DNA from 4 places in the Streptomyces sp. NPDC044003 genome. Region 3 is predicted to be linked to each of the others. Evidence: riboswitches for the same ligand, from Rfam matches in the RefSeq annotation. Region 3 holds a riboswitch; each other region holds the start of a gene.
The links. A riboswitch is a leader RNA that binds a small molecule or an ion and turns the genes downstream of it on or off. The one in region 3 is predicted to bind cobalamin.

Region 1 (3,222 bases), on a different contig from region 3:
CACGCCGAGCTTCTTCAGCTCGTCGACGAGGTACGAGTTGACCTGGAGGAACTCGCCGGACAGCGTCTCGCGCTTGAACAGGTTGGAGACCTGCGGCTCGATGCACTCGTAGACGCCGGCGATCGAGGCGATCGTCGCGGTCGGGGCGATGGCGAGGAGGAGGCTGTTGCGCATGCCGACGGCGGCGATGCGCTCGCGCAGGGCCGTCCAGCGCTCCGGCCAGTTCAGCTCCACGTCGTAGTGGTCCGGGTGCAGGACGCCCTGGGCGGTGCGGGTCTTGTCCCAGGCGGGGAGCGGGCCGCTGCGCTCGGCGAGGTCCGCAGACGCCTCGTACGCCGCCAGCATGATCCGCTCGGCGATCCTCGTCGACAGGGCGCGCGCCTCGGCCGAGTCGAACGGCAGCTTCAGCTGGAAGAAGACGTCCTGGAGGCCCATCGCGCCCAGGCCGACCGGGCGCCACTTGGCGTTGGAGCGGCCCGCCTGCTCGGTCGGGTAGAAGTTGATGTCGACGACCCGGTCGAGGAAGGTGACGGCCGTGCGGACGGTCTCGTCCAGGCGCTCCCAGTCGATGTCCGAACCGACGACGAACGCGCCGAGGTTGACCGAGCCCAGGTTGCAGACGGCCGTCTCGCCGTCGTTCGTGACCTCGATGATCTCGGTGCACAGGTTGGAGGAGTGGACGACCGTGCCCGGCTCGGCCGTCTGGTTGGCGGTGCGGTTGGAGGCGTCCTTGAACGTCATCCAGCCGTTGCCGGTCTGCGCGAGGGTCCGCATCATCCGGCCGTACAGGTCGCGGGCCGGCATCGTCTTGCGGGCCAGGCCCGCCGCCTCGGCCTTGAGGTAGGCGGCGTCGAACTCCGCGCCGTACAGGTCGACGAGCTCGGGCACGTCCGCCGGGGAGAACAGCGACCACTCGGCGTCGGCGTTGACCCGGCGCATGAACTCGTCCGGGATCCAGTGCGCCAGGTTCAGGTTGTGCGTACGGCGCTGGTCCTCGCCCGTGTTGTCGCGGAGCTCCAGGAACTCCTCGATGTCCGCGTGCCAGGTCTCCAGGTAGACCGCGGCGGCGCCCTTGCGGCGGCCGCCCTGGTTCACGGCGGCGACGGAGGCGTCGAGGGTCTTCAGGAACGGCACGATGCCGTTGGAGTGCCCGTTGGTGCCGCGGATCAGCGAACCGCGGGCGCGGATGCGGGAGTACGAGAGACCGATGCCGCCCGCGTGCTTCGAGAGGCGCGCGACCTGGTGGTAGCGGTCGTAGATGGAGTCCAGCTCGTCCTGCGGGGAGTCCAGGAGGTAGCAGGAGGACATCTGCGGGTGGCGGGTGCCGGAGTTGAAGAGCGTGGGGGAGGACGGGAGGTAGTCCAGGCGGCTCATCAGGCCGTACAGCGCCGTCACTTCGTCGAGGGCGCGGACCGATGCGTCCTCGGCGAGGCCGGCGGCGACGCGCAGCATGAAGTGCTGCGGGGTCTCGACGACCTTGCGGGTGATCGGGTGGCGCAGCAGGTAGCGCGAGTAGAGGGTGCGCAGACCGAAGTAGCCGAAGCGGTCGTCGCCGGCCGGGTCGATCGTGGCGTCGAGGCGGTCCGCGTGGAGGGCGACGAACTCGGCGGTGCGGTCGGCGATGAGGCCCTCGCGGTGACCGACGGCGACGGAGGCCGAGAAGGTCACGGCGCCCTGGCCGGCCGCCTCGTCGGCGATGGTGATGGTGAGGAGCCGGGCGGCGAGCCGGGAGTAAGCGGGGTCCTCGGCGATCAGGCCGGCGGCCGCCTCGGTGGCCAGCTCGCGCAGCTCCGCCTCGTCCGACGTGGCGCTGCGGCCGCGGAGGGCGGCGGCGGCGACCTTGCCGGGGTCGGTGTCCGGGAGGTCGGCGGTGAGATCGGTCAGGGTCCGCAGGAGTACGGTCCCGGGGCCGTCGGTCTCGATCGCTGCGGCCGGATCGGCGGGCGCGATGGTCACGTGGGGGCTCTCCCTCGCTCGGCTCGGGGCCTCGGGCGGGAAGGCGGGCAGGCGGGCACCCGTACGCGTGGGCGCGCCGCGTCCACCGGCCCACTCCGCGAGGCCCGGACGTCTGTGACACCCGGAACGGACGGACCGGGCGCGCTGCCGGCAGGTCCTCGGACTCACCGCGTACGAAACCGCACGAAGCACACCGTTGCGGGACAGTTCCGGATTCGCGCCGGATTCCCCTGCGTCGACAGCGAGGATGAGCATACATGTGGGGGGCGCCGCTCGCGGCACCCCCCACATGTTGTGTCGGTCCCGGCGCTACAGCTCCAGGGCGTACGTCCGCAGCAAGTGGTCCGGGATCGGTTCCCAGTCCCGCTGGGGGGTGCGGACGAAGCCGAGACGCTCGTAGATCCGGTGCGCCGAGACCATCAGATCGGCCGTGGAGAGCACGAGGCGCGCGCACCCGGGAAGGGCCCGTGCGCGGTCCACGCAGGCGCGTACGAGGGCTTCTCCGACGCCCCTGCCGCGGGCCGCCGGCGCGACGACGAGCATGCGGAATTCGGCCTCGCCGGGGACGGCGATGTCCGCCCAGGTGGTGCCGCCCTCCGCGAAGGTCACCCCGCCGATGATCCCGCCGTCCGCGTCGACGGCGACCAGGACCTCGCTCTCGCGCGCCCGCCGGGCCGTGTCGCGGAGCACCGCCAGATAGAAGTCGTCCTCGCCGTGCAGCAGCAGCCCGTCATTCAGATAGGTGAACCCGGTGAGGTCACCGAGCTCCTCGTACTCCTCGGGCCGTACTGCCCTGATCGTGAAGTCCATGTGCCTCAGTCTGCCTCCGCCGCACGCGAAGGGGCCCGGAGTTTTCCGGGCCCCTCTGTCACGCGTCCGTGGGTCAGTGCGCTTCGGCCCCGACCTTCGGGAGGTCGCGGACACCGGCGTCGCCCGCGTCCGCCGTGTAGTCCTCCGGCGAGGTCTCGTCGACGCCCTCGGGGGCCTTGACGGCCTTGAGGACGAAGGTCAGGACGACCGTGACGACGACGTTGAGCACGAAGGCGGTGAGGCCGATGTAGCCGATCTCGCCGATGCCCGGGATCTCGGCGGCCGAACCGCCGAAGTGCTTCTGGGTCGGGCTGGCGACGCCGTACGCGGCGGCCGTGCCGTACACCATGCCGACGGCCCAGCCGGCGAGCAGCGCCCAGCGGTGGAACCAGCGGGTGAAGAGACCGCCGACGAGCGCCGGGAAGGTCTGCAGGATCCAGATGCCGCCGAGCAGCT
Region 2 (3,222 bases), on a different contig from region 3:
GGTCACCGGCCGCGCCGACCGGGTCGTCGGACTGCACTTCTTCAACCCCGTGCCGGTCCTGCCGCTGGTGGAGGTCGTGACCACCCTGCACACCTCGCAGACCACGGCGAGGACGGTGACGCAGTTCGCCACGGACACCCTGGGCAAGACCGTCGTCCGCTCCGCCGACCGGGCCGGATTCGTCGTCAACGCCCTCCTCGTCCCGTACCTGTTGTCCGCGATCCGGATGACCGAGTCGGGCTTCGCCACCGCCCCGGACGTCGACCGGGGCATGGAACTCGGCTGCGCCCACCCCATGGGCCCGCTCCGGCTGGCCGACCTGATCGGTCTCGACACGGTCGCCTCCATCGCCGAGTCGCTCCACGACGAGTTCAAGGAACCCCTGTACGCCCCGCCGCCGCTGCTCCTGCGGATGGTGGAGGCGGGCCTGCTGGGCCGCAAGACCGGTCGCGGGTTCCACGTGTACGACCGGGAGGAGAGACCCGGTGGCCCGGGCTGACGACCCTGGGCGGCACCGCGGAACATCGGATGAGGGTCCGACGGTCCGCGTGGGGAGGGCGGGAGGCGATGTGGCGCTTCCCGCCCTCTCGCCGTGCCACGCTCCCACCCGCGTGTCCGACCTCACCGTCCGGATTCTGGACTTCGCCGTGCCACAGCGGTCGGTCCTCGTAGTGTGGTGCGCGCAGCTGGTTCGCCCCGTCAGCCAGGCGGGATGCGTCGTAAGAGGGAACCCGGTGGGAATCCGGGACTGCCCCGCAGCGGTGAGCGGGAACGACCGCCGTCATACGCACTGGGCCCGAACGGGTCTGGGAAGCGACGGCCAGTAGGAGTCCGCCGGTTGATCCCGGTGGGCGTGCCCGCGAGTCCGAAGACCTGCCCGTTGCCCGCACGCGGACGGTTCCGCGCGCGGACATCCCGGTGACCTCGAGGGCGGGTCGGCGTACATACCAGGCGGACGATCGTGCCTTGCCACGCGCGCGTCCCGTCCGGTCCGTCACCCCTTCGCGCTCTCCCCGTTCCCGGGATCTCAGGGATTCATCTCGCGAAGGAGATCTCCGTGACCACGAAGTCCGCAGCCGCGGCAGCACGGGCCACCGTGTACGGCTACCCCCGCCAGGGACAGGGCCGGGAACTGAAGAAGGCGATCGAGGGGTACTGGACGGGCCGGGTCACCTCCGCCGCCCTCCACGCCACCGCCACCGAGCTGCGCGCCGCGAACTGGCGACAGCTTGCCGAGGCGGGCATCGACGAGGTGCCCACGGGCGACTTCTCGCTGTACGACCACGTCCTCGACACCACCGTCATGGTGGGCGCGATCCCCGCACGCCACCGCGAAGCCGTCGCCGCCGACGCCCTGGACGGCTACTTCGCCCTGGCACGCGGTACGCAGGAGGTCGCCCCGCTGGAGATGACCAAGTGGTTCGACACCAACTACCACTACCTGGTGCCGGAACTCGGCCCGGACACGAGCTTCACGGCCGACTCCACCCGGCAGGTCGCCGAGCTGAAGGAGGCCCTCGCCCTCGGCCTCGCCGCCCGGCCCGTCCTGGTCGGCCCCGTCACGTACCTGCTGCTCGCCAAGCCCGCACCTGGGGTCTCCGTCGCCTTCCAGCCGTTGACCCTGCTCGACCGGCTGCTTCCCGTGTACGCCGAGGTGCTCGCCGACCTGCGGGCGGCGGGGGCCGAGTGGGTCCAGCTCGACGAACCGGCCCTCGTCCAGGACCGCACCCCGGCCGAACTGAACGCCGCCGCACGCGCCTACCGGGACCTCGGCGCGCTCACCGACCGGCCGAAGCTGCTGGTCGCCTCCTACTTCGACCGGCTCGGCGACGCCCTGCCCGTCCTGGCCAAGGCACCGGTCGAGGGGCTCGCGCTGGACTTCACCGGACCAGCCGCCGCCAACCTCGACGCCCTCGCCGCCGTCGGCGGCCTCCCCGGCAAGCGGCTCGTCGCCGGCGTCGTCGACGGCCGCAACATCTGGGTGAACGACCTGCAGAAGTCCCTCGCCACCCTCGGCACCCTCCTCGGTCTCGCCGAGCGGGTGGACGTCTCCGCCTCCTGCTCCCTCCTCCACGTGCCGCTCGACGCGTCCGCCGAGAAGGACGCCGACCCGCAGATCGTGCGCTGGCTCGCCTTCGCCCGGCAGAAGACGGCCGAGATCGTGACCCTGGCCAAGGGCCTGTCGAAGGGCACCGGCGCGATCGCAGGGGAACTCGCCGCCAACCGAGCCGCCCTCGCCTCGCGCGCCGACTCCCCCCTCACGCGTGACCCGGTCGTACGGGCCCGTGCCGCCGCCGTCACCGACGCCGACGCGCGGCGCTCCCAGCCGTACCCGGAGCGGGCCGCCGCCCAGCGGGCCCACCTCGGCCTGCCGCCGCTGCCGGTCACCACGATCGGCTCCTTCCCGCAGACCGACGAACTGCGCGCCGCACGCGCGGACCTGCGAGCCGGCCGGGTCGACACCGACGGCTACGAGGAGCGCATCAGGGCTGAGATCCAGGAGGTGATCGCCTACCAGGAGAAGGCCGGGATCGACGTCCTCGTGCACGGCGAACCCGAACGCAACGACATGGTCCAGTACTTCGCGGAGCAGCTCCACGGCTACCTCGCGACGCAGCACGGCTGGGTCCAGTCGTACGGCACCCGGTACGTCCGACCGCCGATCCTCGCCGGCGACATCTCCCGGCCCACGCCGATGACGGTCCGCTGGACCTCGTACGCCCAGTCCCTCACCACCAGGCCGGTCAAGGGCATGCTCACCGGCCCGGTCACCATGCTCGCGTGGTCCTTCGTCCGCGACGACCAGTCCCTCGCCGACACCGCCCGCCAGGTCGCCCTCGCCCTCCGTGACGAGGTGAACGACTTGGAGGCCGCCGGCACCGCGGTCGTCCAGGTCGACGAACCCGCGCTGCGCGAGACGCTGCCCCTGCGCGCCACCGACCACGCCGCGTACCTGGCCTGGGCGACCGAGGCCTTCCGCCTCACGACCAGCGGGGTGCGGCCGGACACGCAGATCCATACCCACATGTGCTATGCCGAGTTCGGCGACATCGTCCAGGCCATCGACGACCTCGACGCCGACGTCATCAGCCTGGAAGCCGCACGCTCCCACATGCAGGTCGCCCGCGAACTCGCCGCCCACGGCTACCCGCGCGCGGCCGGGCCCGGCGTCTGGGACATCCACTCCCCACGCGTCCCCAGCACCGCGGAAGCCGCCGATCT
Region 3 (3,222 bases):
CTCCACCCGCGCGGCCTGCGCCTGCATGGCCTGCGCGCGGCCGATCTCGGCGCCCTCCCGGGTGACGAAGGAGTTGAGGGACATGTTCTGTCCCTTGAACGGCGCCACCTTGACGCCCTGCCGGACCAGCCAGCGGCAGATGCCGGCCGTGACGACGCTCTTGCCCGCGTCGGACGTGGTCCCGGCGACGAGCAGCCCCCCACCCCTCATGCGTTCCTCCGCTTCAGCGCGCTCGCGATCATGCGGCCGCCGACGCAGGCGGCCAGGGTCAGTCCGGTGATCCGGCGGGAGAGCCGGACCGCGCGGTCGATGTCGGCGACCTCGACGGGCCGCCCCTCCTCGTTGAGGACGGGCCGGTGCTCGACCCGCCCGGCGTACGAGAGGGTGCCCCCGAGCCGTACGCCGAGGGCGCCCGCGAAGGAGGCCTCGACCGGTCCCGCGTTGGGGCTCGGGTGCTTCGCGGCGTCCGCCCGCCAGGCTCGTACGGCGCCGCGCGGGTTCCCGCCGGCGACGGTCGCGAGCACGGCGGTCAGCCGGGCGCCGGGCCGGCCGGCCACGTCGTCGAGGCGGGCCGAGGCCCAGCCGAAGCGGCGGTACCGGGGCGACTTGTGGCCGACCATCGCGTCGAGGGTGTTCACCGCGCGGAAGCCGACCAGGCCCGGCACGCCCGCGACCGCTCCCCAGAAGAGGGCGCCCACGACCGCGTCGGAGGTGTTCTCGGCGACGGACTCGACGACCGCGCGGGCCATCGCGGGACCGTCGAGGGACTGCGGGTCGCGCCCGCACAGGTGAGGCAGCCGTTCCCGGGCGACCTCCAGGTCCCCCGCGGCGAGGGCGCCGCCGATCGCGCGGGCCTCGCGTCCCAGGGTCGTACCGCCGACGACGGCCCAGACCGAGGCGGCGGTGAGGGCGACGGAGGCGGCGCGGCTGCCCCGTACCGTACGGGCGGCGAGGGCGCTGGCCGCGACGGTGGCGCCGGCGCAGACGGCGGTGTGCAGGGCGCCCCAGCCGCGGTGGTCGTGCCAGAGGGCCTTCTCGACCCTGCCCGCGGCCCGGCCGAAGGCGGCGACGGGGTGTCCGCGGCGGGGATCGCCGACGAGCAGGTCGACGGCGAGTCCGGCCGCCGCGCCGTACGCGAAGACACCGGTGGCTCTGGAGAAGGTGGGGCTGCGGCCGGGCATGGCGATGTGTCCTCACTCAGGGTCCGCGCCCTGGATCGACGTGACCGGCGGCGAGAGTTCCTGACTCCCGGACCCCTCGGATCCGGTCACAGTGGCGGGACCGCGCCGGAATCGCACCGGACTTCCTCTACTGCCGCCGTAATGGCCTCGGCAGTCCACCACGGCCCGAGAACAGCCGTCAACTCACCCTTGACCTGCACCGCGTCACTGTGCGAAGCACCACAAACACGGCAGCGGAAACAAGCGGCCGGGCGGCCCGCACCCGAAGGTGCGGACCGCCCGGCCGGTCATGCTCGATACGTCAGGCGACGATCAGGTAGATGCCGTACGCCACGGCCGCCATGCACAGGGCGAAGCAGGCGTAGGCGCCGGTGCGGGCCAGGGCGGCGGAGCCTCCCTGGGCGGCGGCCTGCTCCTGCTTGGAGAGGCCGATGACACCGAGGGTGAAGAGGCCCACGAGGGCGACGGTCGCCACGAGGCTGACTCCGAAGACGGAGCCGAGGGCTGCCCAGTCGATCTTCATGCTTGGTTCCAGTTCCTTAGACCGCGGCGGTGGCCGGGGGAGCGGCCGGGTCCGTGGGGACCGGCGCGGGGATGGTGGTCTTCAGGTCCTCGTCCGCGACGGCGGCGACGGTACCGGCCGGCGGCGGGGTGACGGCCGCGATCGCGGTGGTCACGACGCCCTCGGGCTCGGCGTCGGTGTCGACCTCGTTGACGTTGGTGTGGTCGACCGGCTGGCGGCGGGAGACGAGCCAGATGCCGAGGCAGGAGGCGGCGAGGAAGGCCGCGACGACGTAGACGCCCCAGTTGCCCTGACGGGCGACGTACTCGGCACCGGCGGCGACCAGGCCGGCGGCCGGCAGGGTCAGGCCCCAGGCGACGAACATCCGGGTGGCGGTCGACCAGCGGACGACACCGCCCTTGCGGCCCAGACCCGCACCCATGACGGCGCCGGAGACGGAGTGCGTGGTGGAGAGGGAGAAGCCCAGGTGGGAGGAGGCCAGGATGACGGTGGCCGCGCTGGTCTGGGCGGCGAAGCCCTGCTGCGGCTGGAGGTCGGTGAGGCCCTTGCCCATGGTGCGGATGATGCGCCAGCCGCCGAGGGCCGTGCCGAGCGCGATCGCCGTACCGGCGGAGACGATGACCCAGACCGGCGGGTTGGCGCCGGAGGGCAGGGAGCCGCCGGCGACCAGGGCGAGGGTGATGATGCCCATCGTCTTCTGGGCGTCGTTGGTGCCGTGGGCGAGGGAGACGAGACCGGCGGAGGCGATCTGGCCGACGCGGTAGCCCTTGGCCGTGTCCTTCTCGGAGGTCTTGGCGCCGATCCTGTACGTCAGCTTCGTGGCCAGCATCGCGGCGATGCCGGCGACGATCGGCGCGGCGACGGCCGGGATGAGGACCTTGCTGACGACGACCTCGCCGTTGACGCCGCTGACGCCGATCGAGGCGACGGTCGCGCCGATGAGGCCGCCCATGAGGGCGTGGGAGGAGCTGGAGGGCAGTCCGACCAGCCAGGTCACCAGATTCCAGAGGATCGCGCCGACGAGCGCGGCGAGGATCACTTCGGGCTGGATGCCGTCCTCGTTGACCAGTCCTTTGGAGATCGTCTTGGCGACCTCCACGGACAGGAACGCGCCGACGAGGTTCAGTACGGCGGACATGACCACCGCCGTCTTCGGCTTGAGGGCACCGGTCGAGATGGTCGTGGCCATCGCGTTGGCGGTGTCGTGGAAACCGTTCGTGAAATCGAACACGAGAGCTGTCACGACCACAATGGCGAGCAGCAGCGTGATGTGTTCCATTTACCCAGGCAATCGTTCGACGTCAGTGTTTCGTTGAACGTAGGCAACCTGAGTGAACGGAAGATGAACTGGGGCGGGCGACGTGGTGTCCCTAACCGGTGTCAAGAGATTCCGCTTCTCGCCCCGGGGGGCCCGGTGTCCACGATGCGGTCACCCCGGAACCACGGGCATCCCAGTCCTCCCGGGGCACATACGACCTGTCCCACTTCCTCCCCCGGCATCCCGTTCCGCTCCCTGGA
Region 4 (3,222 bases), on a different contig from region 3:
AGACCCCAGGAGAGGAAGGGGAAGGCCGGGATGAGCAGGCCGAGCAGCCAGAGCCAGCGCTTGGGGTCGCGCCAGGCGGCGGGGGCTTCGGGGGAGTCGCTGTGCAGGGCCAAGACCGGCTCCTCGGAGAGGTGGACACTTCACATGCGTTCTGTCCAGTTGATAGACGGACTGCCGGTGAGGTGTCAATGCTCTGGATAGGGGCCGGTGGATAAAGTGGGGGCACGATGACACGTTTCCGTGAGAGTGTTCGGTCCCTCCTGCGCGAGCAGGTGCTCGACGCCGCCTACCGGCTCGTCGCCGCCGACGGCTGGGGCGGGCTCCGCATGGCCGCCATCGCGCGGGCCGCCGGCATCAGCCGCCAGACGCTCTACAACGAGTTCGGCTCGAAGGAGGCCATCGGCAACGCCCTGGTCCAGCGCGAGCTGGAGGGCTTCCTCCTCGGTATCCAGCGCGAACTCGACGCCCACCGGGGCGAGTTGGAGGCGGCAGCGGCGGCGGGCGTCGGCTACACGCTGCAGCAGGCGGTGGACAACCCGCTCATCAAGAGCGTCCTGCTCGCCGCGCGCGGCGGCGAGGACGATCTTCTCGCCTACCTCACCACGCGCCCGGAGCCGGTCTTCGGCACGGCGATGGCGATGCTCGACGCGTACGCGATCGAGGCCTGGCCCGACGTCGACGAGGAGTCCCGTGGCCTCGCCGTCGAGACGATCGTGCGGCTCACCGTCAGCCACATCGTCCAGCCGGTGGCCGCGCCGGAGGAGTCGGCGCGGCGCATCGCCAGGATCACGGCACGGATCGCCTACCCGGGCGGCCGCGCCTGAGGCGGGCTCCGCGAGGAAAGGGCGAGGCCCGCTGACGGACACGGGGGATCTCCGGCAGCGGGCCTCTGTTGAATATTGTACGAGATCGTTCGGGGTGGTTCTCCCCGGGGTCGCGGCGGTGGCGAAGGGCGGGTACACGGGGTACATCTCCCCTGAGGCGCGGACACGGCCCGCCCGGGGCCGGACACCCTCGACCGCGTCGCCCGTGCCGACGAGGAGGCCGCCGTGGCAGGCAGAAGCACAGGGTTCGTACAGTCCTTCAACCGTCTCGGCGGGTACGGCTTCGTCGTCCCCGTGGGCTCCGAGGAGCAGGTGTACTTCCGTGCCGAGGACATCGAGAGCGAGGAGCGGACGGTCTCCGAGGGGCAGCAGGTCTCCTTCGTCCTGGTCCTCGGCGACGGCCGCTTCGAGGCGAAGGAACTGCGCGTCTGACGCCGACAGGCGTCCCCGGGGGCGTCGACAGGCGTCCCGGGGCGCGGCGACCGGCCGGTGGTACTGTGCCGAGGCCAGTCGCACCTTTGTACGCACCTGAACGGGTACGTCCACGGGTCAGGGAATCCGGTGGAAGACCGGAACTGACGCGCAGCGGTGAGGGCGACGGGCGGAGCATCGGCCACTGGGCGGCACGACGGGCCCGGGAAGGCGCTCCGTCCGGCTGACCCCGAGTCCGAAGACCTGCTGGCGGCCCCGGCGGCACGCTGCCGTCCGGGGAGCACCGTACGACAGGCTCCGCGTATGAGCCGTGGACGCAGAGGAAGTTCCCCGTGCCGCTCGCACACCCCGTCCGATCCGCCGTGCCCGCCCTGGCCGGCGTCCTCCTCCTCACCGCGACGGTGACCGGCTGCGGCGGTGGAACCGCCGCGCCGACCGGGAAGGGAGCGGCCCCGGAGCGCGGCTACCCCGTCACCTTCGACGACAACTGCGGACGGCCGGTCCGCGTCGACCGCGCGCCGCGCCGGGCCGTCGCCCTCGACCAGGGAGCGGCGGAGATCATGCTCTCCCTCGGCCTCGCCGACCGCATGGTGGGCACCGCCACCTGGACCGACCCGGTGCTCAAGGGCCTGGAGAAGGAGAACGCGAAGGTCCCGCGCCTCGCCGACCGCTACCCCTCCTTCGAGAAGGTCCTCGACACCGAACCCGACTTCGCGGCCGCCTCGTTCGCGTACACCCTCGGCAAGGGCGGGGTCGCGCCCCGCGAACGCTTCGAGCAGCTCGGCGTCCCCACGTACCTCTCGCCCACCGACTGCGTCGGCAAGGACAACAGCGGCGACGGCGACGGCGTCCGCACCCGCCCGCTCACCATGGACACCGTCTACGGCGAGATCCGCGACCTGGCCCGGGTGTTCGGCGTTCCCGAGCGGGGCGAGAAGCTCGTCGCCGGGCTCAAGGCCCGGGTCGCGAAGGCCACGGCGGCGGCCGACTTCACCGACGCCACCGTCCTCTACTGGTACTCCGACGCCAAGGCGCCCTACATGGCGGGCTGTTGCGGGGCGCCCGGGATCGTCACGAACGCGCTCGGGGCGAAGAACGTCTTCGACGACACCCGCGAGGAGTGGCCCCAGGTCAACTGGGAGACCGTCGCGGACCGTGACCCCGACGTCCTCGTGATCGGCGATCTGACCCGCCGCGCGCAGTCCGCCGAGAGCGCGGCGAAGAAGATCGAGTTCCTGGAGTCCGACCCCCTCACCAGAAACATGACGGCCGTGAAGCACAAGCGGTACGTCCTGCTCAGCGGCCAGGCGATGAACCCCACCCTGCGCACCGTCGAGGGCGTGGAGAAGGTGGCGGCCGCGCTCCGCTCGTACGGTCTCGCGAAGTGAGGACCGCTCAACGGGCGGTCACGTCCGCCACGGTGCTCCTGTGGACGGCGGCCGGACTCGTGCTGCTCGGCCTGTCCGTGGCCGTGGCCGTCACCATCGGCCCGGCGGACATCGGCGTCGGCGAGGCCGGTTCCGTGATCGCCGCCCACCTCGGCGGCGGCGTCTCCGAACTCCCGCCGATCCGCGACGGGATCGTCTGGGACCTGCGGCTGCCGCGTACCCTCCTCGCCGCCGTCTGCGGCGCCGGACTCGCCGTCTGCGGGGCGGTGATGCAGTCGCTCCTGCGCAACCCGCTCGCCGACCCCTTCGTCCTCGGCGTCTCCTCCGGAGCGTCGACCGGCGCGGTCGCGGTCGTCGTCCTCGGTGTCGGCGGCGGGGTCCTCTCCGTCACCGGCGGGGCGTTCCTGGGGGCGGTGGTCTCCTTCGCGCTCGTCCTGCTGCTCAGCCACACCCTCGGCGGCTCGACGGACCGGGTGGTCCTCGCGGGCGTCGCCGCGATGCAGCTCTTCTCCGCCCTCACCTCCTTCGTCGTGATGACCGCCGCCGACGCCGAGACCACCCGGGGCGTGCTCTTCTGG

Region 1: it holds a riboswitch for cobalamin, as region 3 does, so the genes downstream of both, AC07AW_RS02440 (ribonucleoside-diphosphate reductase subunit alpha) here and AC07AW_RS37345 (cobalamin biosynthesis protein) in region 3, are expected to answer to the same signal.
Region 2: it holds a riboswitch for cobalamin, as region 3 does, so the genes downstream of both, metE (5-methyltetrahydropteroyltriglutamate--homocysteine S-methyltransferase) here and AC07AW_RS37345 (cobalamin biosynthesis protein) in region 3, are expected to answer to the same signal.
Region 4: it holds a riboswitch for cobalamin, as region 3 does, so the genes downstream of both, AC07AW_RS40760 (ABC transporter substrate-binding protein) here and AC07AW_RS37345 (cobalamin biosynthesis protein) in region 3, are expected to answer to the same signal.

What each region holds. Positions count from the first base shown of each region.
Region 1 covers NZ_JBWKFA010000001.1:533,731-536,952, reverse strand. The annotation lists gene AC07AW_RS02440 (ribonucleoside-diphosphate reductase subunit alpha) at 1-1,956, opposite strand, end outside; cobalamin riboswitch at 2,089-2,211, opposite strand; gene AC07AW_RS02435 (GNAT family N-acetyltransferase) at 2,266-2,766, opposite strand; gene mctP (monocarboxylate uptake permease MctP) at 2,840-3,222, opposite strand, start outside.
Region 2 covers NZ_JBWKFA010000003.1:345,934-349,155, reverse strand. The annotation lists gene AC07AW_RS13665 (3-hydroxybutyryl-CoA dehydrogenase) at 1-499, shown strand, start outside; cobalamin riboswitch at 671-895, shown strand; gene metE (5-methyltetrahydropteroyltriglutamate--homocysteine S-methyltransferase) at 1,058-3,222, shown strand, end outside.
Region 3 covers NZ_JBWKFA010000015.1:87,603-90,824, forward strand. The annotation lists gene AC07AW_RS37340 (cobyric acid synthase) at 1-210, opposite strand, end outside; gene AC07AW_RS37345 (cobalamin biosynthesis protein) at 207-1,181, opposite strand; cobalamin riboswitch at 1,217-1,356, opposite strand; gene AC07AW_RS37350 (hypothetical protein) at 1,483-1,704, opposite strand; gene AC07AW_RS37355 (inorganic phosphate transporter) at 1,721-2,983, opposite strand.
Region 4 covers NZ_JBWKFA010000023.1:12,916-16,137, reverse strand. The annotation lists gene AC07AW_RS40775 (alkane 1-monooxygenase) at 1-113, opposite strand, end outside; gene AC07AW_RS40770 (TetR/AcrR family transcriptional regulator) at 228-824, shown strand; gene AC07AW_RS40765 (cold-shock protein) at 1,050-1,256, shown strand; cobalamin riboswitch at 1,330-1,507, shown strand; gene AC07AW_RS40760 (ABC transporter substrate-binding protein) at 1,589-2,644, shown strand; gene AC07AW_RS40755 (FecCD family ABC transporter permease) at 2,641-3,222, shown strand, end outside.